3 regions of the Peribacillus sp. NPDC058075 genome follow, and region 2 is predicted to be linked to each of the others. Evidence: riboswitches for the same ligand, from Rfam matches in the RefSeq annotation. Region 2 holds a riboswitch; each other region holds the start of a gene.
The links. A riboswitch is a leader RNA that binds a small molecule or an ion and turns the genes downstream of it on or off. The one in region 2 is predicted to bind S-adenosylmethionine.

Region 1 (10,006 bases), on a different contig from region 2:
CTGTGAATGCCAGCTTTTCTATCGGCAGATTCCGTACGGCACTTTTCCCAATTCCATATATCTTCGAGAGTTTCTGATAAGGGACGGAATGTTAGTCCATTATTGATGGCTTTACCGTTATCGACAGCCGAAAATCCATTCAAAGGTTCCTTTCCTCCTGGTAAAGGGAATTCTTCCGGTATCCATAAAGGCATTTCTCCTCACGGCTCTACTTTATTGTCATTTAAAAATTTTTCAGATACCCATGTAAAATCAGCATTACTTCTTGTTACCTTTTTGCAGCCTTCAAGTAATTGCCCCATAGTCAGTGTGTAATCTGGGCCAACGGCATTATACGTACCTGTCATGCTTTTTTCTATCATTTGGATGATCCATTGGGCCAAGTCCCTTGCATCGATAACTTGGATTGGACGTCCAGAGCGACCAGGAGATAAAATTTCTCCCCCTTCCGCTATCCTTTTAAGCCAGTACGGCAATCGGTCAGTGTAATCATATGGACCCACTATTTGCCCGGCGCGAATTGAAAGGACTTTCCCCGGCAATTCTTTTTCAGCTGCATTTTCGCATAATGATTTTAACAGTCCATAATATTCACCGTATATCGGTCCAGCAGTTCCGCGGGTGATCACTTCTGCTTTGCTTTATCTTCATTTAGTGTGTGAACTTCTCCATTTTCATCAATTCCTGGCTCGGTCGGATCACTATAAACGGAGATGCTTGAAATATATGTATAATGTTTAACTTGATTAAGCAATCTGCAAGATTTCGATACAGTTCGAGGGATAAATCCTGATGTGTCAATGACTGCATCCCACTGTCTCCCTTTCAACATTTCCAAATCCCCGTCGCGGTCCCCTTTTAACTGTTCTATTCCGGGAAAGACATAAGGGTCGCTTCCACGATTAAAAAGTGTGACATCATGCCCTTTCCCTATCGCAGCTTTTGCTAAATACCGGCCTAAAAACCGTGTACCGCCCAATATTAAAATGTTCATAAGATCTCCTCCTCTTTAACGATATTCCATAAAGCATACGCAGTACCTTACCTATCATTAGTAATACTTGCAACTTTTCTTTGATTTTCCCTTTTGGAAAAACTAGCAATATCCTAATCTTTTGAACTTTATTCTTTTTCGCTATAATGATATGGAAAGGGAGAAAGAAGGTGGAACCGATGCTTGAAAATCTTAAACAAAAATTCCCGAACGCTCTTACCAATAAAAAGGATACTGATGATATTTCTGAATATGTTTGGTTTGAAGACTCCAGAAGTATACTTGGCATTCCCCGTTCAGAAATCACAGCCGAGGAAATTCGTTTATTGGAGCTGCTTTTTGCTCCTTCCATAAACCCAAATAACCTCCATGCACATCCAGATTCATCATGGAAAAATTTTTTATCCGAACCGAATGCACCAATGCCTTTAACGAGCTGGGAGAATGTTCGATTCCTTCATTTCAAGCTGACTCATGCTGATTTTTCCAACTCCGATTTTGAAGAGGCCTTCCTCGCTTTCGTTCCATCTGACGCAGCTATTATCTGGGAAAGTGAAACGGCAGGAGTCTTAATTGAAACGGACAAGGATGAACCATTATCAAATAAAGAACTAATCGCCATTTCTTCCACGCTTGAAAGTGATTTTTATGTAAAGACCCGTATGTTCACGGGGCGCTTTCACCCTGTAAATCAAGACCTTCACCATCACTGGGCCCTGGAGAAAAGATGTTTTGATTTGGCACAGGTGCATCTGCCGGATCTAAAGGTGACGGATTTGGCAGACATCATCCCCCATTCATTAATAAATGATCCATCCTTTACGAATTCAAAGTGGTATATCAATGAAATTCTTGGCAAGACCAAGCAGGATACTGAGCTTATCAAAACAGTTAAAACGTATATCGAGTGTAATTCCAATGCCACCTATGCCGCAAAACAGCTTTATATACATCGGAACAGCTTACAATACCGAATCGATAAATTCTCAGAAAGAACTGGTCTCGATATTAGGAACTTCCGTCATGCCCTTACTGCGTACTTGATATTTCTGCTGAATGATTAATTTCCATCATAAAGTGGTAATTTCAGCCTTTTTTTGTGCAATGTGCCCATACTTTTTTCTAAACCGATAGCTTAGACTATAGCTAATTGGTACAAGTAATCAGTAGTTTAAAAGGGGGATTTTTCATGGCAGAATTAGTGTTAGATCATATATTCAAGATTTATGATAAAAAGGTGACGGCTGTTAAAGACTTCAACCTTCGTGTTGCCGATAAGGAATTCATCGTTTTTGTGGGACCTTCCGGTTGCGGCAAATCAACGACATTAAGGATGATTGCCGGACTGGAGGACATTTCCCAAGGGGATTTATACATAGACGGCAAGCGAGTAAATGATGTCCCTCCTAAAGATCGTGATATTGCGATGGTTTTCCAAAACTATGCCTTATATCCTCATATGACCGTATTTGACAATATGGCATTTGGATTAAAGCTCAGGAAAACGCCAAAAGCGGAAATCAAGCAAAGGGTCAATGAAGCGGCAAGGATTCTCGGACTTGAAGAGTTGCTAAACAGGAAACCTAAAGCGCTTTCAGGTGGTCAGCGCCAGCGTGTGGCTCTCGGCCGTGCAATTGTAAGGGATGCAAAAGTGTTCTTGATGGATGAGCCATTATCCAATCTCGACGCAAAGCTGCGGGTTCAAATGCGTGCAGAAATCGCTAAGCTGCATAAACGGCTCGACACCACAACCATATATGTCACGCATGACCAAACAGAGGCAATGACCATGGCGACACGTCTCGTTGTAATGAAAGATGGTATCATCCAACAGGTCGGTGCCCCAAAGGACGTTTATGAGAAACCAATAAATGTTTTCGTCGGCGGCTTTATCGGATCACCTGCCATGAACTTCTTTACCGGAACATTAAAAGAAGGCACAATTAAAATAGGCGAACAAACGCTTGAAATACCTGAATTGAAAATGAAAATGCTGCGTGATCAAGGATATGTCGGAAAAGATGTAATCCTTGGCATCCGTCCGGAGGATTTCCATAATGAAGGAGCTTACTTCACGAAGGCCCCTAATACTACATTCACGACACAAATTGATGTAGCCGAACTCATGGGCGCTGAGATTATGCTCTACTCCACATTAGAGGGGCAGGACTTCGTTGCACGGGTCGATGCCAAGAATATTATTCAGGCAGGGGAAAAGATCGATCTTGCCCTCGACATGAATAAAGCACACTTTTTTGATAAAGGGACTGAACATCGCATTTTAGTTGAAGAAGATGAACAGATGCAGGAAAGCATGAAGTTATCTGCCAATTAAAAGTAAAAAGACCCATTCATATTGGGTCTTTTTACTTTATTCAAATTCATTCTTGGACCAATACCACTTCATCATGTCTGCATTCCGGGCATTTCATGAGATGCGGGCATTGGCCTTTTTGAAGGGATTGAGGGTATCCGTCGTTTTCTTTAAGGATGTCGATATCCATATAAGCACTGTAATCATCAGCGTAGTCCATGAATTTCCCTTTATCCTCAAGATTACTGCCGCATTCCGGGCATTTAACATGAATTTTTCTCAGACCGTTGCAAAGCGGGCATATAGACATTGTATTTCCTCCTGTTCCCGATACTTATGATTTCAGTATTTGTCGATTCCATTATTTTAAAACATGGAAACACCCTCCCTAATACGAGAGGGAGGGCACTTGTATGCAATTATTTATTAACCATGTTAGCAGGATCGACCCATGCTTCGAATTCATCTTCGGTCAGGAACTCCAATTTCAACGCCGCTTCTTTTAACGTAGAGTTGTCCTTGAATGCCGTTTTGGCAATCTTGGCTGCTTTCTCATAACCGATATGCGGGTTCAATGCTGTTACCAACATAAGGGAACGTTCTACATTTTCTTTGATTTTATCTTCATTTGCAGTGATGCCCACCGCACAATTGTCATTGAATGAATGAATGCCTTCCGTCAATAATTTGACCGTTTGCAGGAAGTTATAGATGATGACTGGTTTGAATACATTCAATTCAAAGTTACCTTGGCTTGCTGCAAAGCCAATTGTAGCATCGTTACCCACGATTTGTGTTGCAATCATGGTTAGCGCTTCACTTTGTGTTGGATTGACTTTACCTGGCATGATGGAGCTGCCCGGCTCGTTTTCCGGAATGGCTATTTCGCCGATTCCGCTTCTTGGACCACTTGCAAGCCATCTGACATCGTTCGCAATTTTCATTAAATCCGCCGCCAATGCTTTCAAAGCACCGTGTGCGTAGACGATTTCGTTATGGCTAGTCAATGCATGGAACTTATTATCAGATGTGACAAAAGGATATCCTGTATCCGCTGCAATTTGTTTGGCAGAAAGTCCCGGGAATTCTTTTTTTGTATTGATTCCTGTTCCTACTGCCGTTCCGCCTAGAGCAAGGTTCAATAATTTTTGGCTGCTTTCCTCAATCATCGCTAGATCTTTATCGAGCATCGCTTTCCAACCGGAAATTTCTTGTCCTAATGTTAATGGTGTAGCATCTTGAAGATGTGTCCGGCCAATTTTCACGACATCCCAAAATTCTTTTTCTTTTGTATCGAATGTATCACGAAGTGCTTTGATGGCAGGAACCAATTTTTCAGCGACTTCCATAAAGGCTGCAATATGCATGGCGGTCGGAAAAGTATCATTTGAGCTTTGTGCCTTGTTAACATCATCATTCGGGTGAAGGGTTTCGGATTCACCATTTTCTTTTAACCATTCATTCCCTTTGTTGGCGACCACTTCATTCACGTTCATATTACTTTGCGTGCCGCTTCCCGTTTGCCAAACTACAAGCGGGAAATGTTCATCAAGCGTACCTTCAAGGATTTCCCCGCAAATCTTGACGATGGCGTTCTTTTTAACCTCGGAAAGATCACCAAGATCATAGTTCACCTTTGCCGCAGCTTGTTTAACGTATGCAAATGCACGAACTAATTCAATCGGCATTTTTTCGTTACCGATTTTGAAATTGTTGCGGCTTCTCTCAGTTTGTGCTCCCCAATATTTATCAGCAGGAACTTTCACTTCACCCATCGTATCTCGTTCGATTCTGTATTCCATGTGTTCTCCTCCTATGTTTGCACTATTCATTGAAGACCCTTTGCATATGAAATGAATAATGTCGGATTATTCTTTCTCTCCATACATTGTACAAACTTTATTATTTTAAAGCAAAAATATCCCGCTGACCCTTTCCATTTTTTCTGAATAATCCATGTTCCCTTCATGTTTATATGAAAATTCGATTATTCTTTTTAGAGACATAAAGTGTAGACACCTCTAGGCTCCAATTGACCTGGTCATGAACATCCAAGCATTATCACTCCCAAAATGCCCTTGACAGTATTTTGTATATATAGTAAATTCAAAAGAAATTGAATAATCTAAACTCTTATCGAGAGAGGTAGAGGGAATGGCCCGATGACACCTCAGCAACCTTCATTTGTTTCAAACCAATGAAAAGGTGCTAATTCCACAAGTTTGTGAACTTGGAAGATAAGAAGAATGACTCGTCCCTACTTAATCAAAGTCTTCTTCTTAAAGAAGACTTTTTTTTATTTTATATAACTCAAAGGAGCAGTGAAAACCATGTACAAAACTGAAACTTATCTTGCTCAATTAGGAAATCGCAGCGAAACGGCGACAGGAACAGTCAATCCGCCGGTATATTTTTCAACAGCTTTTCGTCACGAAGGAATTGGCCAATCTACAGGATTCGACTACACAAGGACAGGAAACCCTACACGCCAGCTATTGGAGCGATCCATCGCCGATTTGGAAAAAGGAGACCAAGGTTATGCCTGCAGTTCAGGAATGGCCGCCATCTCCACCATTCTCGCCCTTTTTAAATCCGGGGATGCCTGGATTGTCAGCGAAGATCTTTATGGCGGTACATATCGTCTGTTAGAACAAGGTTTTAAAAAATGGGGATTGCAGTGTGACTATGTAAACACTTGTTGTTTGGAGGATATCGAAAAAGCCATCACTCCTCACACGAAAGCCATCTTCATCGAAACTCCCACTAACCCCCTTATGCAGCAAACGGACATTAGTGCCGTTGCCGCATTGGCCAAACGATATAATTTATTGTTAATCGTTGATAACACTTTTTACACGCCTCTTATTCAACAACCCATCCTGCTTGGAGCGGATATTGTGATTCACAGTGCAACCAAGTATCTCGGTGGTCATAATGATGTGCTCGCAGGACTGATCGTTGCTAGCGGCGCTGAATTATGCGATGCCCTTGCCTTCCATCATAATGGCACTGGAGCTGTCTTGAGCCCATTTGATTCTTGGCTGTTGATGCGCGGAATGAAAACCCTGGCATTGCGGATGGAGCGTCATGAAAAGAATGCCAAGATACTTGTAGATTACTTATCGGAACATGATTGTGTCACGGATGTATTGTATCCCGGCAGAGGCGGCATGATTTCTTTCCGCATCATTGATGAATCGGCGGTCAACCCATTTTTACAATCGCTCTCATTAATTTCCTTTGCAGAAAGCCTTGGAGGGGTTGAAAGCTTCATCACCTATCCTGCCACACAAACACATGCCGATATACCGCTTGAAGTCAGAACGGCAAATGGGGTTTGTAATCGCCTGCTCCGCTTCTCAGTTGGCATCGAGGATAGCGATGATTTAATCGGTGACTTGCAGCAAGCATTCGCACATGTAAAAAGGGAGGCACTACGATGACAGGTAATGATTTTAGCTTTGAAACGAAATTACTTCATAATCAGCATAAATTCGATCCGGCAACGGGAGGTGTGAGCGTCCCCATTCAGCATGCATCGACTTTCCATCAATCCAATATCGATCAATTCGGCAAGTATGATTACAGCAGAAGCGGGAACCCCACTCGCGAAGCACTTGAAGATATCATTGCCGAACTTGAGGAAGGCACTCACGGCTTTGCCTTTTCATCAGGTATGGCTGCCATTTCAACAGCCTTCCTGCTATTGTCGGCCGGAGACCATATCGTCATTTCCGAAGATGTGTATGGCGGAACGTTCAGGATGGTCACAAGCGTATTGACCCGTTTCAATATTGAGCATACCTTCGTTGACATGACGGACCTTGAAAGCGTCAAAGCGGCCGTTCAGCCAAATACCAGGGCCATATACATCGAAACGCCTTCAAATCCGTTACTTAAAGTGACCGATATTCAAGCTGTATGTGATATCGCCAAAAAAGCCGGTGCCTTAAGTTTTGTTGATAATACATTCTTGACGCCGGCATTGCAAAAACCGCTGAATCTGGGCGCGGATGTTGTCCTTCATAGCGCGACGAAGTTTTTATCCGGACATAGTGATGTGGTAGCTGGGCTTGCAGTCGTGAAAGATCCGGAATTGGCGGCAAGACTCGGTTCGCTCCAAAATTCATTTGGAGCGGTCCTTGGAGTTCAGGATGCCTGGCTTGTAATGAGAGGTTTGAAAACCTTATCAGTTAGAATGGAGCATTCACAAAAAGGGGCAGAAAAGATAGCAGCCTACTTAAAGGAGCAGCCCTTGGTGAAAAAAGTGTATTATCCCGGACTGGCCGATCATCCACAGCACGCCATCCAGAAAGGCCAGTCACTTGGTGCAGGGGCGGTCCTATCATTTGAATTGGAAAGTGAGGAAATCTTCCGTTCCTTCGTGAACACAGTCGAGCTCCCTGTTTTTGCCGTAAGCCTGGGAGCGGTCGAATCCATATTATCCTACCCGGCCAAAATGTCCCATGCTGCCATGCCTGCTGATGAAAGGGAAAAGCGCGGCATCACGAACAGTTTGCTCCGCCTCTCTGTCGGACTTGAAAATCCTGACGATATAATCAAGGACTTCGATGCGGCCCTCGTCAATATTGCCAAAGGGGAAGCAATTGCTGCAAAATGAATAAAGGATGGGTGCCTTATAAATTATGGGCACCCTTTTTCCTTGCATCATTATTAACTTTTTCTACCCAGTCATAAAAAATGGCCATCGATTTCCCGATGGCCTGACTCTCATTTCTTCATATTATATTTATCCAGGAAGCGATCGACCCGTCCGCCTTTTTCAGCAAACTTCTGCTTTCCGGTATAAAAAGGGTGCGTATCCGAGCTGATTTCCACTTTTAATAATGGATATGTTTGGCCGTCTTTCCAAACGATCGTTTCATTGGACGTCTTCGTGGAACCTGTCAAAAATTGATACCCACTGTTGGTATCCATGAATACCACTTGTTGATAATTGGGATGAATTTCTTGTTTCACTATTATCACCTCTTCGTCAGTATAGGTATATCTTAAACGTAATGATTACTATTATCAATTATTATGCTTGAGGGTACCAATAGTCGGCACCCTCTTTATAGTTTAATCTTGATGGACCACCCTTATTCATTTGTGTCAGCCAGCCATGCCTTTATGCGGTCCAGCCTGCAGTTCATACATTTGATAGTACTTTCCTTTTAGTTCCATTAATTCCTCATGTGTACCTTGCTCAGCAATCCGCCCTTTATCTAGTACAAGAATTTGGTCTGCATTTTTTATCGTGGAAAGTCTATGTGCAATGATGAAGGTCGTTCTCCCTTTTTTCAGCACTTCCATTCCCTCCTGGATAATTGCCTCGGTTTCGGTATCGATGCTCGCTGTCGCTTCATCCAAAATCAATATGGCCGGATTGAATGCAAGAGCACGGGCAAAAGAGATTAGCTGCCGCTGTCCGGAAGACAGCGTTCCGCCTTTTTCAATCACCGGTTCGTCCAGCCCTAAAGGAAGATGCTTCAGCACTTTGTCCCCCCCGACATCTCTTAATGATTTTTCAACCATTTCCCTTGTGATGCCTTTTTGGTTCAGACTGATATTGGAGGCGATGGTGCCAGTAAATAAATAGGGATCCTGAAGGACGATTCCCATATGCTCCCTAAGCGTCTGATGGGGAATATCCAATATATTCTTTCCGTCAATTTTAATTTGCCCTTCACTGCTGTCATAAAAGCGGAACAATAAATTCATTATAGAACTTTTTCCTGACCCAGTATGGCCGACTAACGCGACCGTTTCCCCTTGTTTGGCGGAGAAGGAAATGTCCCTTAACACATATTCATTATCCTTATAGCCAAAAGAAACATGTTCGAATTGCACGTTTCCTTTGTATCTGGACATGTTTTCATCACTGACTGCCAATCCCTTCTCATCCAATAAATTGAATGCCCGCTCCCCTGCAACAAGCGCCTGTTCAAGATTAGCGAACTGATTGACGATTCCATGAAGCGGATGAAGCAGGCGGCTGATCAAATCAACAATTGCATACATCATCCCTAAGGAAATGGCCGAACTCGCTGTAAGGGAAATCCCGCCGAAATACCAGACGAATGCCATTAGCGACAAAACCTTAATGACGCCAATCAAGTTTCCACCCGTCAACGAATTCAAATGAAGCATTTTATTTTGATAGGAATAATGCTCCCGGTTCAGGTTTTCAAAAGATTGCTTCGTCTCCTTCTCACGCCCAAATGCCTGGATGATGCTCATTCCAGAAATGGATTCATTGATCATCCCATTAATATCGCTGACCCGTTCCCGAATGATGTGATTATATTTCGAGGCGAATTTACGGTATACCATCGTCCAGATGACGATGATCGGAATAAGTAAAGTGCCAATGGTACCCACTCGTGGATCCAAAATATACAAAGCAATTAGAACGCCGAAGATATTAATTGTACTCGAGAAGAAGTTGGCGAGCACGGTTACATATAATTCCCGGATCGCTTCCGTATCATTCGTGACCCTTGCCACAACTTTACCCGCCGGCATATTATCGAAATAACGTATCGGCAGACGGGAAATGTGCTTAAAAATATCATTTCGCATCTTCTGTATGATTCGGTTCGCCGCTTTCTGTAAATAAAAACTCTGTCCATATTGAAAAATGGAGGAGAGGATGACAAGGCTAAAATAAAAAGCCACAAGCTTAACGATTCGAG
Region 2 (10,006 bases):
ATGGAGAAAAATGGTTTTTAATAGTAATATTCTTTGAATATATTCTTTTAGTAATATTTGGAATGCATTAAAATTAAACCAAATGAATAAAAGTGCAAAAAAACATGGCATAATGTGCAAAAAAACGTGGCGTAAAGTGCAAAAAAATTTGTCTATTTAAGGCGATTTCTTTGATGATTTGTTGAATATTGCGTTTTATAAATTTGGCATGAAAATTGCATATATTCAGAAAAGGAATTCTAATTGTAAATTAGGTCTATTTGAAAGTCTATGAAATAGGAAAATTTATTAAATGGATTTCTCCATATATGAAAGCGCTTATATAGAAAGGGATGAAAATTTATGATACCAAAACAAGAACAAGACATCTTGCATCCTCCACAGCAAGAAGGACAAGAACTAAAGCGCGGTTTAAAATCCCGCCATTTAACGATGATTTCCATTGGCGGGGCTATCGGCACCGGGCTGTTCCTCAGCAGCGGGGCAGCCATTCATACAGCTGGACCAGGCGGCGCATTACTTGCTTATGCCTTAGTTGGGGCAATGGTGTACTTTGTGATGACGAGCTTAGGGGAACTGGCAGCATTCATGCCGACAAGCGGCTCATTCAGTACCTATGGATCGAAATTCGTCGATCCGGCATTTGGGTTTGCCTTGGGATGGACATATTGGTTCAATTGGTCGATGACGATAGCGGCAGAGTTGGCAGCTTCGACAATGATCATGAAATTCTGGTTTCCGAATAGTCCATCATTGTTGTGGAGTTCATCATTCTTAGTGCTCATTTTCCTATTGAACTATTTATCCGTTAAAGGATATGGTGAAGGGGAATACTGGTTTTCCTTCATAAAAGTCACGGCCATCGTTATTTTTATAATCGTCGGGCTGCTAATGATCGTCGGCATTATGGGCGGCGAAGCAGTAGGTTTTAAAAACTTCACCGTCGATGATGCTCCTTTCCCGGGTGGGTTCATGGGTGTCTTCATTGTATTCATAGCGGCTGGTTTTTCTTTTCAAGGTACTGAAATTGTCGGTGTGGCTGCCGGTGAGAGTGAAGATCCAGCAAGGAATATACCGAAGGCCATTAAAAGTGTATTCTGGAGAATCCTGCTCTTTTACGTATTTGCAATCTTCGTAATTGGACTGCTTATCCCTTATACGAACTCAAGTTTACAAGGCGATAACGTCATGGTAAGTCCATTCACGCTCATTTTTGAAAAAGCTGGAGTGGCCTTTGCTGCTTCGCTTATGAATGCCGTCATTTTAACAGCGGTATTATCAGCAGGTAACTCCAGTCTATATGCATCAACGCGTATGTTATATTCAATGGCAAAAGATGGACAAGCACCGCGTATTTTTGCAAAACTTAATAAACGCGGAGTACCGGTTGCAGGCATGATTTTGACATGTTCCATCGGCATGCTAGCCTTTTTAGCCTCCGTATTCGGTGATGGTAAAGTGTATATTTGGTTAATGAATGCCATTGGAATTACAGGTTTCATCTTTTGGCTGGGCATCTCCATCAGCCATTACCGTTTCCGGAAAGCATTCATCGCTCAAGGTCATTCATTGGAGAAGCTGCCTTATAAGGCATTATGGTTTCCGATAGGTCCGATCTTTGCCATATTAATTGGCCTGATCGTCATCCTGTCCCAAAATATCCAAGCCTTTTTCTCAGATCAGATCGATTGGGGCAGTGTTATGGCTGCATACCTAGGAATCCCGCTTTTCCTTGGTCTATGGTTTGGCTATAAACTGATAAGAAAAACTAAATTCGTTAAACTTGATGAAGTTGAATTTGACTTTGACAAAAAATATGAATGAACAACCTTAAAGTGAAATCAGCCGGACAATGCAGTATTGAGTTGTCCGGCATCTACATATTAAGCTCATTATCAAAAAGCTAGGAAGCCGATTCCTAGTTTTTTATTTTTGTTAAATGGAAATTAATACAAATCCAATGAGAGGTGTTATATGATAATCGTAATCTCTGCTAAATTGAATGTACAAAACGAGGGGGAAAGCTTTTAATATTTTCAATGGAAAGGGAAGGTGCACGGCTGATGACCTTATTGACTCATTTAAAAGTATTGGACTTTTCAACGTTACTGCCAGGCCCATTTGCCACTTTGATGCTAGCGGATTTAGGAGCGGATGTTTTGAAGGTAGAGAGGCCGGGAGCAAAGGATTCATGGGGTGTGAACCAATATCTTAACAGATCGAAGAAGTCGATTACACTGGATTTAAAACAATCTGAATCAATCGAATCTGTAAAAAACCTAGTGAAGGAATACGATATCGTCATAGAACAATTCCGTCCAGGAGTGATGGAACGTCTGGGGCTGGGGTATGAGGCATTAAAATTGATCAATCCAAAGCTGATTTACTGTTCCATCACGGGCTTCGGCCAGACTGGTCCCTACAAAGACCGACCGGGACATGATATCAATTATATTTCGATTGCAGGCTTATCAGGCTATTCCGGTACGAAAAAGGGCGGACCGGCAAAAAACGGAACCCAAATAGCAGATCTTGCTGGAGGCTCACTGCATGCTGTTATTGGTATATTATCTGCAGTCATTCACAGGGAAAGAACGGGATTCGGCCAAGCCATCGACATCAGCATGACCGACTGCAGTTTTGCCTTGAATGCCATATCCGCACCTTTGAATTTACAAGGGGGCCTCGAGCTTGAACCTGAAAAAATGATGTTAAACGGAGGGTCCTTTTATGACTTTTACGAAACGAAAGATGGACGCCATTTTTCAGTAGGGAGCCTTGAGCCCCCATTTCGAAAAGCATTATGCGAAGCAATCGGTGCACCCGAAATGTATGAACTGAGCATGAAAAGCGATGAAGAAAGCGAAATCAGGTTTAAAACGGCCATCCGACTGGCCTTCCTTGAAAAGGATTTTCATGAATGGCAGGAAATATTCGCTGATTTCGAGGCCTGTGCAGAACCAGTGCTGACCTTCACCGAAGCGGCCGAGCATCCCCAATTGAAGGAGAGGGGAATGATCGTCGAGGTACCTGACGGAAAAGGAAATGTCCAGAAGCAAATCGCCTGCCCGATCAAAACATCGGTTTTCACCCCTGAATATAAACATGCAGGCTTGAGGCCAGGGCAAAACAACGCAGAAATTCTTCGCCCCCCCATCATTAAATAAAGATGAAACGCTATCACTTTTCCGGAATTTCAGGGAAGGAGATAGCTTTTTTTTGGCGGAAGGTCGAATAAAGCTGAGATAGGTCGAATTAATCGGTGAAAGGTCGAATAAAGCTGGAGATAGGTCGAATTAATCGGTGAAAGGTCGAATAAAGCTGGAGATAGGTCGAATTAATCGGTGGAAGGTCGAATAAAGCTGGAGATAGGTCGAATTAATCGGTGGAAGGACGTAAGGAGAAGAGAACAATTATCCCCTTTTCACTTGTGGAAAGCAACATATGTTTACTGTGAAAATTTACTAGTTATAACCAATGTGTGCAGGGTATCAGAGTAGCATCTTGGTAAGGAGGGTTGCTTAAACATGTTTGGTCTCTCTGATATCATTAAATTTCTATTTTCCTTTTTTTTAATCATGCCGATCGTTACGCTGATACATTTGAGCGGGCATATTTTCTTTGTTACGATCTTTGGAGGATCAGAAAAGAAAATCTTGATTGGTTGTGGTAATAAACTTTTTGCTTTTCGGAACATAGAGGTGAGGAAATATTATTTTTGGAATGGGACTTGCGAGTTCAAGGGTTTGAAACATGATAATCGATTGACGAATACGATGATATATTTAGGGGGGGCTATCTTTAATTTAATCAGCATGCTGATCATATATAGCTTAGTGTATCAGAATATCCTGGACAGGTCGGTAATCTGGTATCAATTTATCTATTTCTCTTTCTATGTTATGTTTTTCTCCTTGTTTCCGATGTATTTCTCGGACGGATCGCCTAGTGATGGGAAGGCTGCGGAATTAGCCTTGAGGAACAAGCTGGAAGATAGGGTGACGGATGATATATTTGTGAAGAAAATGGATGATGATGATTGCTGCAAGTGAAAAGGGGACGTGCTGGTGGCCGTCCTTTTTTTGTGACCTTTCCTTAGTACAAAAAGGCATCTGTATACATCCTGAAAGGTTGTACCAGATGCCTGATGAATTAATGGTTAAAATGGATATTCACGATATTGTGTTTGAAGGGAAATCCATTTCGTAACAGTGAATTCTTCGACAATCCATGGGCTTCCGAATCTGCCTAAACCACTCATTTTGTTCCCGCCGAATGGTATGTTCGTTCCATCGTTAACGGTTTGATCATTGATGTGTGTCATTCCGCTGTCGATTTGCAACCCTAAGCGTTCTCCCTTTTCCAGATCAGAAGTGAAGATAGCCGAGCTTAAACCATAAATGGTGTCATTGGCGATATCGATGGCTTCTTCATCTGTTTCTGTTTGAATGATGGACACGACAGGAGAAAACATTTCTGTTTGTGCGATTTTATCCGAGTTCTGTACGTCCCGGAAAATAGTTGGTGTCAGTACATTGCCAATGCGTTCTCCCTCGAGTGCAACATTGACCCCAGCAGCTTTAGTTTCCTCGATGATTTGTTGTACTTTTTCTAATTGACGCTCGTTCACAAGTGGTCCAATGATTGTTTTAGGATCTAATTGGTCACCAAATGGAAGAGCTTTTGCACGTTCAACGAATTTTGCAGTAAAGTCTTCGTAAAGGTCTTTATGCACGATTATGCGGTTAATGCACATGCAAATCTGTCCTTGGTGAATGTACTTTCCAAAGATTGCAGCATCAACGGCACGGTCCACATCTGCATCAGATAATACAATGAAAGGATTATTACCGCCAAGCTCCAGCGCAACTCGTTTTAGGTTTTTCCCTGCAATGGCCCCGATGTGCTGTCCTACAGGAGTAGAACCTGTGAAGCTGATTAATTTGGGAATCGGGTTTGTCAGCATGCCATCACCGATTTCTTCCAGGTCAGTTAGGATCATATTAAAGACTCCTTTTGGAAGACCGGCATATTCAAATGCTGCAGCAATGATGATTCCTCCAGTAAATCCAACTTGAACGTCCGGTTTATGAACGACTGCATTTCCTAATGCAATGGCTGGTGCGATGGTTCTCATTGACAAGTTCATCGGAAAGTTAAACGGAGATATTGAAGAAATAACTCCTAGTGGCAGTCGATGTATATGATTGACTTTATGATCTATTGCTGACGGAACCTCATGCAGTTGATATATTTCATCCACCATGTTAGAAGATTCTTCGACTATTTCCATAGTAAGCTGAAATTCAACATTTGCTTTAATAAGCGATCCACCCGTTTCACGGGAAATCATTTCAACGATTTCATTCCGATTTTCCTGGAGGAATTCACCAACTTTAATCAGGACCTGACGACGTTTTTCAGCTGTTGTTTTTGCCCAACCTTTTTGAGCGTTTTTTGCTATTTCAAATGATTCATCGAGCTGTTTTGATGTAGCCAAGCTCACATTTGAAATCACGGCATTATTGTATGGGTTTAAAATATTATATCTGCGTTGACTTGAGCCTTCCACCCATTCCCCATTGATGAAACTTTTGTTTAGTTCCTTGAATTTCTCCATTTTGAACACCCCTTTATGTTGTAAACAAATATATTTTACTGCTGTTTGTATCATATTTAAAATATCTATATAATTAAGTTTATATACGATTTACATATATATCAGAGGTGCCAAGATGGATATTAGACAATTACGATATTTTCTTATTCTTGCAGAAGAAGGCCAGGTTTCCCGTGCAGCAAAAAAATTGAATATGTCACAGCCGCCATTAAGCCAGCAGCTCCGCCTTATGGAAGAAGAATTAGGGACTACTTTACTTGAGCGAAAAAGGAACGGTAAAAGTATGGAGTTGACCGAAGCTGGGAGGGTACTTTACGAGAAGGCTAAGAATATGCTGCAATATTTCGAGGACTCCTTGCTCGAAGTGAAGGAAACGGGTGAGGGAATTAAAGGTACCCTTTCAGTAGGTTCCGTACTTGCTTATATGTCTTATTTACCTGATAAAATTAATAATTTCAAGAAAAAATATCCTTCCGTTGCCTTTAAAATATTCGCAGGAGATCCATATGAAATAAGTAATTATTTGGAGAATCAGGATATTGAACTTGCCATTGTTCATTTACCTGTCGAGATGAAGGGTCTTTCCATTTTGAACATAGGACAAGTGCCGAATGTTTTTGTTGTACCTGAGGGGTGGGACAGTTTCACTTCGAAGGATAGGGTCCATTTAAAGGATATTGAAAATATCCCATTGCTTTTAGTGCATAGGGAAAAAGGACAAGGGATTTATGAAGAAATTATCGAGGAATTTAAAAAGCGGGAAATACAGCCAAATATTTTATGCGAATGCCATGATGTAAATGTTCTGCTCTCACTGGTTTCAGCTGGAGTTGGGGCGAGTATTGTTCCGAAATCAGCTGTTTCACCTCATATTATAAAAGGAGTGAAAGTGTTGGATATTATCGATTCTTCAATTCAATCGAATATAGCTTTGGTTTTTAGACAAGATCGTTATCTTTCAAAAACGGCAAAACATTTTATTGAGCTGTTTTGAAGAAAAGCTAGGCCTTCTTAAAGTGCCTAGCTTTTACGTTACATGTAAAGATGAATCATTCCCATACTTCTTTTGCTACATCAACAACGAATTTCAGTTTTTCCCATTGCTGGTCTTCGGTCAGCTTGTTGCCGTGATGGGTGGAGGCAAAGCCGCATTGCGGGCTTAAGCATAATTGTTCGAGAGGAACGAAGTCTGATGCCTCCTTGATGCGAGCCCTGACTGCTTCCTTGTCTTCGATTTCTCCATTTTTTGAAGTGACGACACCCAGTACGACCCGTGCCCCGCCATTTGGAATGAATTCCAATGGTTTGAAATCCCCTGAGCGTTGATCGTCATATTCCAGGAAGAATCCATCGACTTTTTCTTTTGCCAATAAAGTTGGGGCGATACGGGCATAGCTTCCTTCAAACGCCCAAGTTGACTGGTAGTTCCCACGACAGAGGTGTGTGGTGACGACAAGGTCTTCTGGTTTTCCTTCCAATGCGCCATTAATTACGCGAAGTGCAAGGTCGATTAACTGTTCCCTCGTATATTTTCCATCTTTGAACTGGAAATCCGGAGCTGAAAGTCTGGCAATATAAACATCATCCAATTGAAGATAACGCACACCTGCTTCATAAAAGGCTTTCAAAGCATGCTGATACGCCTTGATGATATCATTTGCATAGTCTTCAATATCAGGGTAGACGTCTTCATTATGAATGCCTGCAGCAAATAATTGATTCGGACTGGGAATGGTTTGCTTGGCCACGGCACGTCCGTTCACGATTTTGTTCAATTCAATGAAATCACGGATGAAGGGATGTTCAGGATTGAATGAAACCTTCCCGGTATTGCGAACGTTATATCTCTCTGTTTCCACACCATCGAACGTGAGACCTTTTTCAGTCACATATCCCTCGATGCCATTTAAATGTTCGAGGAAGTCGAAGTGCCACCATGTTCGTCTGAACTCACCGTCGGTAACGGCCTCTAATCCAACTTCAATTTGTTTTTCGACAATCCGATTGATTTCTTCGGTCTCAACTTCACGAAGACGCTCTGCTGAAATGGTACCTTCCTTATAGTTCTTTCTGGCAATATGTAAACGTTCTGGTCTTAATAAACTTCCAACGTGGTCGGCCCTGAATGGCGCTTTCGTTAATGTGATTGACATGTTGCATTCCTTCTTTCTCTTTAAAAATAAAAAACCTCTTCTTAAAAATAAGAAGAGGTGTAGGCAACGAAGCTATATACTCTTCTTATCTTCAAGTTTTTACACTTCTGGAATTAGCACAGTACATGAATCGTCTGTTGCTGAGGCATCAAAGGGCCAGTCCCTCCACCTCTCTTGATAAGAGTTGTCTATTGAATTAAGTATGACTATACAGGTAGTTTGTACAAAGGTCAAGCGTTGAAGGTGGAAAATTTAGAATTTACCGATTATTAATTTGGGCAGAAATGTTAACTGCATCGGGGAACCCGGCATATGCTTTGAGTAGGGAGGGAATGCGAGGATGAGTACATTCAATCCATTCAAAAATGGCATACCGATAACGGTTACTGAAGCTATGATAGAGAGAATCATAAAAATGAAATCCTCTGGTCCGGATATTAAAGTCGAGATTACGCCAAAGCATATTGTGCTTTCCGGAACGATGGAAGTGAAAAAAATGATGTTTAAGAAAAACGTAGCTTTCCGGATTACATTAAAACCGGTTTCTGTGGAAAAAAGAACGATATCATTTGAATTAGTGGAAATGGAACCAATTGACAGGAATTTCATCAACCAAAGGATATTTAACAGACCGCCATTTTTTGAATATGAAAAAAGAGCGATCAAAATGAATGTTAATGCTTGGGACATCGTGAGAAAAATTCCAGTGGGCACAATTAAATCGTATGAACTTGTCGAAGGTGCATTGAAAATGAAACTCTCATTATGAGTTAAGGGATATTTTACATACAACCTTATCCGCAATCTATAAAGGGAGTGCCAGGTATGTTAGTGTTATGGTGAGATTGGTCATGAAAAAAATGTGATTGATAAATCAAGCTCTTTAAAATATACTAAATAACTTGAAGTTTTGAGTTTTTCTGGGAATGAGGAGGATAATGATGGATCAAAAGATTTTACCTGCTTCAGCAAGCATGAAGGATTTTGAAAGATTTCTAGAAAGCTCCTATGAAATAGGTGTGTTTCTTGATTTGCATATATCACAATTGAAAAATGTAAGTATGATGGCAAAGCAGCATAATAAGAAAATGATTTATCATGTCGATTTGATCCATGGCATAAGAAGTGATGAGTACGCGACAGAATTCATTTGTCAGGAATATAATCCCTATGGGCTGATTTCGACTAAATCAAGCGTAATATTGAAGGCAAAGCAAAAGGGGGTCATTGCGATCCAGCGAATCTTTTTAATAGACTCACATGCGCTTGAGAAAAGTTATAAGCTGGTGCAGAAAACCAAGCCGGATTATATCGAGGTGTTGCCGGGTGCCATGCCATGGATGATAAAAGAAGTGAAGGAACGATTGCAGACACCCATTTTTGCAGGTGGCCTCATACGTACTTCGGATGAAGTCCTGAACGCTCTTGATGCCGGAGCGTCGTCGATCACCACTTCCAAAACTGAATTATGGGATATCGTCTAATAGGGGGAAATTGAAAAAAATACAGAAAAATAGATTAATTTTTCACAAAATATTGACAGCGTTTTCATAACCTAGTATATTTTACAGTACAAGTTAATATATGTGACGGAGACTAGGAGATTCACAACAGATCTATTCATAATTTATTTATGAAGATAGTTCTGCTGTGGATCTCCTTTTATTTGTTGGCAAGGTTTAAAAAATTATCAGGGGAGGGGTTTTATCATGACTCCATTTTGGGGAGAAGTGTTAGGCACGATGATATTAGTTGTATTCGGAGCAGGTATTGGGGCTGGGTCATCCTTAAAGGGTTCCTATGCAAAAGATGCCGGCTGGATCGTTGTCACGATTGCGTGGGGATTGGCCGTTACCATGGGTGTTTTTGCAGTGGGATCCATAAGCGGGGCGCATTTAAACCCGGCGGTCACAGTAGGGTTTGCCATTATTGGAGAATTTCCTTGGAGTGATGTGCCCGGTTACATCGTTGCCCAAATGATTGGCGCAATCCTGGGCGCAACTCTAGTATTCCTGCACTATTTGCCACATTGGAAAGCAACGGATGATCCAGGAGCGAAGCTTGGTGTGTTCGCGACTTCACCTGCGATCCCGCACACATTTTCAAATCTATTAAGTGAGATGATTGGAACTTACATCCTTGTTCTTGGATTATTATTTATAGGTGCCAATGATTTTACAGAGGGTCTAAACCCATTCGCAGTCGGGTTATTGATTGTCGTGATCGGGATGTC
Region 3 (10,006 bases), on a different contig from region 2:
TTTGGAAATGCTAACTGCTTACTTTCCCTTATTATTTTTTCTTTCAATTCCTCGTCACTCCTTAATAATTCATCTACCGTAATTTGAAATAAATCACTTAAATTAATGAGTACTTCAATACTGGGATAATTTTTCCCCGTTTCCCATTTGGACACAGATTGGCGACTCACATGAATTTTCTCTGCAAGATCATTTTGTGACCAATTTCTTTTTTCCCGTTCTTTTTTTAATCGTTCGCTAAAAATCATAATCAGTTCATCGCCTTTCCTACTCCTAGTATTGTGAGATGAATTATGCAAAGTAAAGATAGTAATAAGCGCATTACTATGCAACTTATGGGTGACATCGAAGAAAACCTAGATATAACAAGGGAATCAGATTAATTTTCCGGAACTGCTGTAGAAAGGTGAAATTATTAAAAATTGCAGCCAACACGAAAGTGGCAGAGAAAAGCCTTGTAAGATCGCTTCCTTAATTTCACGAAGCATTTTTTGCTCTTGTGGCTTTTGCAATTCCCCATCTTCAGGATGATTCCGTGAGTAAAAAACATAACGGAAACTGTTCATTTCCTCTTTATTTGCAGTTCAAATGAAGGTCATGTTTCTGCATCGTTTTAAAGATATTTTTTACTTACCTTGAATATATACTTCTGCAAAGAATCATACTTTAAGAAGGCCCCCAATGAGAGGCCTTCTTAAAGTACAAACTCAGTTATTAGTTGTAGAAAAAAGTTTTATAAAGTCCAATTGATAAGCAATCCTGCTTGTGCTAACCCACCGCCGAAACCATATAATAAAATCTTCTCACCATTATTGAGCTTTCCTTCACTTATTCCTTGATCTAAAGCTAATGGTATGGTTGCTGAGGAAGTATTTCCATACTCCACTAAGCTATATAAAGTTCGCTCAATTGGAAAACCACTTCTATCACATATTGACTCAATCATTCTTAAATTTGCACTATGCGGTACAAACCAATCAACATCATTCAATTGATATTCAGTATTTTGCATCACAGTTTGCATTCCTTTTGGAACAGTCGTAACAGCCCATTTATAAACTTCACGTCCATTTTGAACAAGGTTACCACTATTATTCAAGTCTTCACCATTTATTCGTGTCGATAGGTTTGTACTATATAAATGTTTCCCGCCTTCTCCTTCAGAATATAAATGTGAAGAAATAAAACTTGGCTGTTTTTCATCATATTCTACAAGAACTGCTCCTCCGCCATCTCCAAATAAAATACAAGTGGCTCGATCTTCATAGTCCATAAGTTTAGATAAAGTATCAGCTCCAATAACAAGAACTTTCTTGTTTAAGCCAGATGTTACTAATCCATTAGCTACATGCAACCCATAAGTAAATCCTGCACAGGCAGCGTTTAAATCAATGGCTCCAGTATTCTTAATACCTAGCTTCGCTTGGACTAAAGATGCTACACTTGGAGTGTTGAAATCAGGTGTAAAGGTACAGACAATGATCATATCAACATCTTCGACAGATTTATCATACCGTTCCATTAAATCGTTTACAGCTTTATAACCTATATCACTAGTAAACTCTTCTTCATGTGCAATTCTTCGTTCTTTAATACCAGTACGTTTAACAATCCATTCATCATTGGTTTTAACCATTTTTTCTAAGTCTTTATTTGTTAACCTTTTTTCAGGAACATACGAACCTATCGCAGTAATACGTGCTTTGGATTTGAACATAGAATAGCCACCTCGTGTGTATGAATTGCATCATTTTATAACTTGATATTAACACCTGGTACTAATTATAAAGCAAATAAAATCTTATGCAACTTCCGATTCCTATAAACCCATAAGAAAAAGAGCTGAACGACAAAGAACGATCGCTACTGATAATTAAGAAGATTCTGCTCCTAAATAGTATGCTATATCGTAGCAAGAACATCCTGTTACGCAATTATTAGTGATATAACATTTAATGCAGAAACTCTGGAAGTGACGAGTGATACCACAAGAGGAGACAAACTCGATATTAATTGAGTTTGCAAAATCGTTGATTTCCTCTCCAGGCACTCGCTTTCCGCGGGCGGTCCGGGGTCCGGGAGCCTCCTCGCCGGGGGTCTCCCTTGGACTTGCTTTTCCCGCAGGAGTCTCGACCTTCCGTTCCAATCAACTTCGGTTTAAAATTCAGATGGATATCCTTTTGTCTACAAACTCCGTAACGTAACAATTCAAGTTTATTAATATTCGTTTCTTTTTCCGAATAAATAATATATCAAATCTCCCAATAGATTAAATAATCCAATAGATTGAATGTTTTATGCCTGCTTAACACTCTCCTTTGGTTAGGATATGAATGTTCATACTTTACAATAGATCATTATCAATCTTAAAAGGTAAAGTAAGTTTCCTATAAAATTTTGCTATCGTGGCTGCCCCATATTAGCGTTAATAAATATTATTAAGTAAAAATGGAGATAATTTATATCCATACCCCGTCCCTTTTTAAAAAGGAAAAATCCTGTTGCATATTCAACAGGATTTTTTTTCATAATTTTGGATTTCCTCAATGTAACGTAACGGATTCATTTTAGTGTTTTTGTTTGTAATAAGTTACAGCGAGCGCAAGTGCCAGCACTGTTCCTTTGACGATATCCATCGCATAATACGGAACGGACATCATGATCAGCCCATTTTGTAGGATTCCGATCAAGACTGCTCCGACAAAGGTTCCAAAGGCATTCGGTTTTCCCGCACCTAAAACGGATGATCCAATGAAGGCTGCCGCAACGGCATCCATTAAATAAGGAGACCCTGAATTGATTTCCGATGTCATGACCCTTGAAGCAAGGACGATCCCTCCGATTGCAGCTAATAGAGCCGAAAGCAGATAGGCAAGGATTTTGTATTTATTGACCGATATCCCGGAAAGTCTCGCCGCTTCCTTATTTCCCCCAATAATGTACATATAACGACCGTGCTTCGTATAAGTCAAAAAGATATGGGTCGCAATCACAATGACGGCCATGATCAGGATTATCCATGGTACCTGACCAATTTTGGCGAAAAATGGGCTGATCAGTCCTGTTGCGAATGTCCCGTCGGGCATGACCATATTTTGCGAAACCGTTGCCCCTTTTGTATAAGTAAGGGCAATTCCCTGGATAATGAACATGGTAGCCAATGTCATCAGCATGTCGGGAATTCTCAATTTAACGATCATGAATGAATTCAAAGCCCCTACGACAAGTGAGGCACCGATTGCAGCTAATATAGCAATTAATGTATCCTGTGAAAACCAGACAAACATCGAGATGACGATGGCATTGGCCAATGATGCGACGGAGCCGACGGAAAGGTCGAAGCCATCCACGGTCAGGGATATCGTAATGCCGATCGCAATGATGGTCACGATTGAAATGGAACGCAGGATGTTGACCAGATTCGTAGTTTGAATGAAAGATGGGTTGGAAACGGCAAAAATTCCAATCAGAATGATAATCGTCAATATGGTGCCGTATTTATAGAAAAAGTCGAATAGTTCCACCTTTTTCTTCGCTTTCGCTTTCTGTGTAACAGGAATGGGTATGCTCATCCTATTTTCCTCCTGTTGAATAGAATAGTAGTTCTTCTTCATTCGTTTTGCTTGTTTCTAATTCGATGACAGTGCTCCCGTCATATAACACATATGTCCGGTTTGTAATGCCAATGATTTCGGAAAGCTCGGATGATGCATAAATGATCGCTTTCCCATTCCTTGCAAGCTCTGCAATCAATTCGAATATATCCTTCTTGGCTCCAACATCGACCCCTTTCGTTGGTTCATCGAATATGTATACATCCGCATCGGCCATAAGCCATTTCCCGATGGCAACTTTTTGCTGATTGCCACCTGAAAGGTTTTCGACATTCACTTCCCCTGAAGGAGTTTTAATTCCTAGACTTGCGATCATTTCCTTCGCTCTTTCCTTTTCCGCCTGGCGATTCACGAAGCTGAATGTCTTGGAGAATTTGCCAAGACTAGCTGCCGTCAAGTTAGCCGAGACTGATTCCTGAACAAGGACCCCTTCTTTCCTGCGTTCCTCAGGTACAAGCGCCAGACCGCTTTTTACTGCTTCGTGCGGTGATTTCAAGGAAAGCCTTCGACCATTCAGTATGACCTCACCCGCTGTGATCGAGGTATGACCGAAAAGGGTTTTACACAGCTCCGTTTTCCCAGCCCCGACCAACCCTGCCAAGCCGATTATCTCGCCTGCTTTAATATTCAAACTGACATTTTTAACTTTCTCTGCATCTGACAATCCGTTCACTTCCAGAATAACGTCGCCAATCGAAGCATTCACTTCAGGAAACTGTTCATCCATGGTTTTCCCAAGCATGTTCTCTACCACTTCGGTACGGGTTATGTCTTCCTTCTTTCGACAAGTGACACGCTCCCCATTCCTCATGATCGTAATTTCCTCACAGATTTCAAAAATTTCGGGGAGACGGTGTGAAATGAAAATGATTCCCACGCCTTTTTGCTTTAATTCATTTACAATTCGGAAAAGTTCTGTCGTCTCCGTATGACTTAAGGGAGCAGTTGGCTCGTCGAGAATCAGGAATTTACATTCTGTCGAAACGGCTCTTGCTATCAGGACCATCTGTTTTTCAGCCAAAGTAAGGTCTCTTACCAGCTTTTTCGAAGGGACACGAATTTTCATATCTTCAAGAATAGAAGCGGCTTGGTTATGCAGCTCTTTCCATTGGACCATCTGTTTTTTTCCCATGTTTTGGACCATATCATTCAACATTACATTTTCCCCAACCGTTAAATAAGGGATGAGGGCGGTATCCACTTCCTGATATACAATTTGGATGCCATGTTCTTGAGCCGCTTTTGGCGAGCGGATATCCTGCTTCATCCCATCCATAAAAATGTCACCTGAATAATGAACATGGGCTCCCGATAATACTTTCATTAACGTCGATTTCCCTGCTCCGTTTGCACCGACCAATGCGTGGGCTGTCCCTGATTTTACGGAAAAATCAACATCACTCAGCGCCTTCACCCCCGGAAATTCAATCGAAATCTTCTTCATTTCTAGTTGCGTGCCCATGTCCATTCCCCCTTATTGAACAGACACTCCCTTTTACTTGAAAGAGAGTGTCTCTTTTTACTTTTTATAATGATCTTTCAAAACTTTCATCCAATCTTCTTCAAATTCAGTCGATACACCCCAGCCATCGACAATACCAGATAGATTTGCCATGTTCACCGCTTCTTTTGACGCTTGGATTTGCTTTTGTGAAATAAGTGAAGCCTCCAAGTCATAGGTTTGCGGCGTTTCTTCGCCCGCTAATTTTTTAGCCAATATCCTCATATTCACTGCACCGATCAACTTTGGATCGACTGCTGCCGTGTAGGACCATGAGCTATCAGCCGATTGAATTTCCTGGAGATCTGCATTCGAAACATCTATTCCATATATCTTTACTTCATCTCGGCCCGCCTCTTTAATCGCCCGGGCTGCACCGATAGCGAAGGCATCCCATGTTGCGAAAATGGCATCCAATTTACCTTTAGGGTATTTATTCAGCATTGCCGCTACAGCATTTTGTGTCTGAACCGAAGTATCAGCAGAGGCCACTCCGAATCTTTCAACTTCTTTAATCCCAGGATTTTCTTTTAATTTTTCCTGATAGACTGCATTTCTTCGTACCATTGGAGGAAATCCATCCACCCAAAGATAGGCAATCGACGCTTCACCTTTCTGTTCTTTTATCAGTTTATCAAAAGCCAGAGTTGCCAACGCTTCATCATCTTGTGAAGTTAATGTCACGCCTTCTATTTTAGATAAATCGCTTATTGAATCGAATGTGACAACGCTTTTACCTGCATCAACCAACTTTTGAACATCATTCACAGTTGCTGCATCATCACCATGTGAAATGATATAGCCGTCATAATCTTCCTCCAAAGCCTGCGCTATCGCATCATGGAATTTAGCCGTATCACCATTGGCTGTGTACGTATCCACTTGAAACCCCAGTGCTTCTCCTTCTTCCTTCGCCCCCGCCAGGTATTGGGCCGTATGATCATCACCGCCAATTTTACGGATCACTTTGATTCTGGCTCCATCTCCATCAGCAAATCTTTCCGGAACATTTTCAAATGATACTTTTTCTTCTTTCTTCGACTCTGTGGAGCTCTGACCTGTAGAGCAACCCGTTAAAAGCAAAGCCGAAGCGATGGTTGAAATGAATATCCCTTTAATAGACCTTTTCATTTTGTTTCCCTCCATTTTTCCTTATTAGTCTTATCAGTTAAGTTGGTGTAAATTCCAAAATAAAAACCTCTCTAATATAGAGAGGTTTAATCGGCTGTTTTGCAGACTTGTCCCTCTCTTATCTGTCAAAACATTTCTGTTTTGCAGGATTTAGCACCAATTCCTAATGGAACGGTTGCTGGGCATCTTAGGGCCAGTCCCTCCGCCACTCTTGATAAGAGATATATGTGTTACGTTTTCGTAATTATCACTTTATAGGGATATAGTCGTAAAGTCAATAGATTTTTGAATATTTGAAATGTTCCCCGTTATTTTTTATTTTCTTTGTAGCTGGGCTAGACGCTTTTTCTCAATCTTTTCAAGTCGCTCCAACTGCCTTAATTTCACTTCGAACAAGGTGATAGGGTCACGGTAAACTTCCGGATTTTCTTTCATATGCTCCAATGCAGCCTGGTAGTCTTTAATTTCAGTCTGCGTTTGCTCTATCGTTTTTTGAAGTAAAGCAAATGAACCGCGATAGAAAAGGGAGATGTCACGATCCAATGATTTTTCAAACAATCCAAATTGGGTAAGGAAACGTTCCGTGATCATTTCCGCAACATCCAGGTAATCTTCACTTTCCAGGTATTTCTTATAACGATTGTACATATTGGCTTTATTTTGCGGTATCGCCCCAAACAGCTTCCCTGCCCCTTTAAGCAGCAATTGAGATGGAGTCCTGCGCAAAAGGATATTGACGTTTTCGATGCGGATACTGCTTGTCATCCGGTCGGCATCACGGCGCCAATCATCCAATACCCTGAAGTCGCCTGCCAGCGTAATCCGTTCTTCTTTGTATAATTCATTGAATCCGGCACTCATCTCATCCATGAACTGCTGGCTTTGTGTGAACTCCATTTGGGAACTGGCAATCCAGTCTTGAAGAGAACGGTAATATTGAGGCATGATTTTGTCAGAAATGAAGTTCTGAATCCGCTCATTCATTTCCTGGTTTAACTGTACATGGACCTGACTGAAATCACTGCTTTCCGTTAACGATTTAGAGCAATCCCTCAGTAATTCAGGAATTTTTGAATAAAGCTGATTTTTCACTTCGTCCTTAAGCGAACGATACGACCTTATGATATTTTCACTTTTTTCTTTTTCCAGATCAGCCAGTTGATTGACCGCTCCATTCAGCTTGACTTCCATCTGTTCATTCCAAGAGATGGAATGCTCGCATTTCCGCTCATTGGCTGCCCGTTTTTCTAACAGATAAGATAAAGTTTTACGAATGAATGCCAGGATTTTTTCAGATCTTCTTTCCTTCCAATTATCATCTTGATAATTCGATTGCAGGAAGGCTGAAAGGTCCTTCAATTGCTGCCGGCTGTCATAATGTTTGGAGAAAGCGAATACTTTCGCATTCGGGAAATATGCATTCACTTTATCCCATGTTTCGTCTTCCATCCGGACTGCGACCTGATCACTGTATATCGTATCCATTTTATTTAATAAGAAATGAATCGGCAGTTTCGGAGCCATCATTTGAATTTCCAATAACAGATCCCGTTCGCTGCCGGTGAAAGGCGCACGGGCGTCAAGAACGAACATCAATCCATCACTGCCATGTAAATAGCCCTGAAAATCGGATTCCACGCTTTGTTCCCCATTGAACCCCGGTGTATCCAATAACCGCAGATGATTGTTTCTTAGGTAGTCACTGATGATTGTCACATCGACAATAGTCCCGCGCTGACGGCGTGTTTCATCCAAATCAGTTAGCTCTTCGACAACTTTGCTATCTGTATCGGTAATTTCAAGTATTTCCAAATCATCCCCGTCTTTGACACTGACTAGTGAAGAATGGTCTTCAGCCGCAATGCTCTCGCCAACGATTGACTGAATAAAGGATGTCTTGCCATTTCCTGTACTTCCTGCAAGAAGAAGATTGAAATTCCGAGTATCCTTAAGCCCGTCTACCATCCATTTAAGCTTATTGCCAACCTTTAAATCATTATCTTCAGCCCACTGGATAATGGAATTGAACAGTTTCTCTCCCGCTTCCAGTCCACCACCCAATTTAGGCGATTTCGAAAGCAGGCTCTCTGCATCCTGAATGACCAGCGCATTGATCGTATCCGGGAAGATTTCATTCCAGGACAACGCGGATGCCGCCGCAAACAGCGAAAGCTCCCCGTCTGCGATTTTGAGCCAGTTTTCCAGCAACCTTGGCACGACAGGACTTAATTCTTTGATTAGGTGCGTTCCTTCTAACAGACCTGCATATGCATCCCTGTAATAGACGGAAAGCTCATCCCATACATCCGCATGGTTCAATTCGATGGTATCTATCAAGTTATTAATCACTCTCAGCCATTCAAAATAAGAATCCGTATATTTATAGTTTTTCCACAGGGCAACCGTCACCTTTTCGAAACGTTCCTGGTCGAGGTTGTATAGCGAACCAAGGACGGTTGAAAAATAATCCGGATCCATCGATTGGGCAACACCTTGCTGGATATACGTTTTCAGCACATCAAACCAGCCCATTGATTCTGTACGGATACTTTCATTCGCCGCTAATACAACCGCACTGTTCCAATCCTTTTGCTCTTCAAAAAAGGCGCGTGCAATTTCCGTGACATTCGGGTAGTCCGGCTGGAACTCGACTGCTTCTTTCACGACATTGGAAGCCAGGTCATTTCTCGATTCCACTATGTACAGGGAAAACAGTTGCAAAAGAACTTCTGTTTTCAAGACCGCTTCATCCGTTTTGACGGATTTATAGATATCCTCTGCGGTTGAATACATTTCCAGTTCAAAATAAGCATCAGCGATGTTTTTCTTCGCCCATGAACCAAGTTCCCCTTCTATGTTTTCCCATTTAAAAATGGCTGCCTCATAGTCATGATGCTGAAAATATACTTCTCCTTGAGCGAATCGAATTGCGGTTAAATCCGCTCTTTCCTTTTTTTGTTCCACGAGAAACATTTCACCCAAAGCTTGAATGGGGTGCTTCCTTGTATCCTCAATCATCGTTTCATAATATTTTTTTCCGATCAGACGTTCGTCCATCTTTATTCCCCCGATATATTTCATATTTTCAATTAAAGGATAATCACTGATTCTATAAGCCTTCTAGCAGACCTAACATTCAATCTATAGGTTCCTTTAGTTAAAAAATCATTTACAAAACCTTAAAATGTTATTTTAGCAAAACAATATGGTAACAACATGTCACCACTCTTACAATTTTAAAACAGAAACAATCTGAACTGTAATGTTTTTAATAAACCGATACAAAGATGTCATTTCCATTTTCGAAAAATATGTTTTTTCTAGAGGTGAGCGCACCATTCATTATCCCTCTAAATGACCAGAAGCCCACCCCTTCAACATACCTATAAACGGTAAAAAGCAAAATCACCCTGCCTCATCCATATAAAAAAGCAGTACCCTCATTCATAAAAGGTAACTGCTCTCTGATAAGCTCCGAACAGTACTTGTCCTTTGACAAATTAGGATTATACCCCTGTACGCTTACGTTGGTTATTCGGCTTTTTGGTCAACTGGCTTTTAAGCTGTTTCGTTTTCTTCACTACGCCTGTTTCCAGTTTATCTTTACTTGATCCCGCTTGCTTTTGAGCCAGTTTTTGTTTGACTGCATCGGCCAGGCTTAATTTTTTATTTTCAGACATACTGTTGTCTCCTTTAGTGTTCTGCCTTCTATTATAATATAGTTGCGATTAGAAAGATAATAGGGAGTAATAGCCCATTC

Region 1: another riboswitch for S-adenosylmethionine. It lies ahead of ACFVS1_RS16225 (methionine biosynthesis PLP-dependent protein); the one in region 2 lies ahead of ACFVS1_RS17800 (5-methyltetrahydropteroyltriglutamate--homocysteine S-methyltransferase).
Region 3: another riboswitch for S-adenosylmethionine. It lies ahead of ACFVS1_RS22025 (sugar ABC transporter substrate-binding protein); the one in region 2 lies ahead of ACFVS1_RS17800 (5-methyltetrahydropteroyltriglutamate--homocysteine S-methyltransferase).

What each region holds. Positions count from the first base shown of each region.
Region 1 is NZ_JBHVSL010000001.1:3,257,435-3,267,440, forward strand. Features, by position in the region: gene ACFVS1_RS16190 (hypothetical protein) at 1-143, opposite strand, end outside; gene ACFVS1_RS16195 (NAD-dependent epimerase/dehydratase family protein) at 201-629, opposite strand; gene ACFVS1_RS16200 (NAD-dependent epimerase/dehydratase family protein) at 626-994, opposite strand; gene ACFVS1_RS16205 (PucR family transcriptional regulator) at 1,174-2,058, shown strand; gene ACFVS1_RS16210 (ABC transporter ATP-binding protein) at 2,184-3,329, shown strand; gene ACFVS1_RS16215 (hypothetical protein) at 3,376-3,618, opposite strand; gene fumC (class II fumarate hydratase) at 3,728-5,110, opposite strand; SAM riboswitch class I at 5,439-5,552, shown strand; gene ACFVS1_RS16225 (methionine biosynthesis PLP-dependent protein) at 5,639-6,751, shown strand; gene metC (cystathionine beta-lyase) at 6,748-7,929, shown strand; gene ACFVS1_RS16235 (type B 50S ribosomal protein L31) at 8,040-8,288, opposite strand; gene ACFVS1_RS16240 (ABC transporter ATP-binding protein) at 8,424-10,006, opposite strand, start outside.
Region 2 is NZ_JBHVSL010000002.1:17,261-27,266, reverse strand. Features, by position in the region: gene ACFVS1_RS17825 (amino acid permease) at 343-1,824, shown strand; gene ACFVS1_RS17820 (CaiB/BaiF CoA transferase family protein) at 2,064-3,167, shown strand; gene ACFVS1_RS17815 (hypothetical protein) at 3,528-4,052, shown strand; gene ACFVS1_RS17810 (aldehyde dehydrogenase family protein) at 4,160-5,620, opposite strand; gene ACFVS1_RS17805 (LysR family transcriptional regulator) at 5,736-6,614, shown strand; gene ACFVS1_RS17800 (5-methyltetrahydropteroyltriglutamate--homocysteine S-methyltransferase) at 6,670-7,773, opposite strand; SAM riboswitch class I at 7,856-7,957, opposite strand; gene ACFVS1_RS17795 (hypothetical protein) at 8,114-8,542, shown strand; gene ACFVS1_RS17790 (glycerol-3-phosphate responsive antiterminator) at 8,715-9,257, shown strand; gene ACFVS1_RS17785 (MIP/aquaporin family protein) at 9,483-10,006, shown strand, end outside.
Region 3 is NZ_JBHVSL010000003.1:260,438-270,443, forward strand. Features, by position in the region: gene ACFVS1_RS22000 (helix-turn-helix domain-containing protein) at 1-248, opposite strand, end outside; gene ACFVS1_RS22005 (ketoacyl-ACP synthase III) at 734-1,717, opposite strand; gene ACFVS1_RS22010 (hypothetical protein) at 1,980-2,204, shown strand; gene ACFVS1_RS22015 (ABC transporter permease) at 2,568-3,572, opposite strand; gene ACFVS1_RS22020 (sugar ABC transporter ATP-binding protein) at 3,574-5,076, opposite strand; gene ACFVS1_RS22025 (sugar ABC transporter substrate-binding protein) at 5,134-6,246, opposite strand; SAM riboswitch class I at 6,362-6,467, opposite strand; gene ACFVS1_RS22030 (GTPase domain-containing protein) at 6,562-9,303, opposite strand; gene ACFVS1_RS22035 (hypothetical protein) at 9,753-9,926, opposite strand.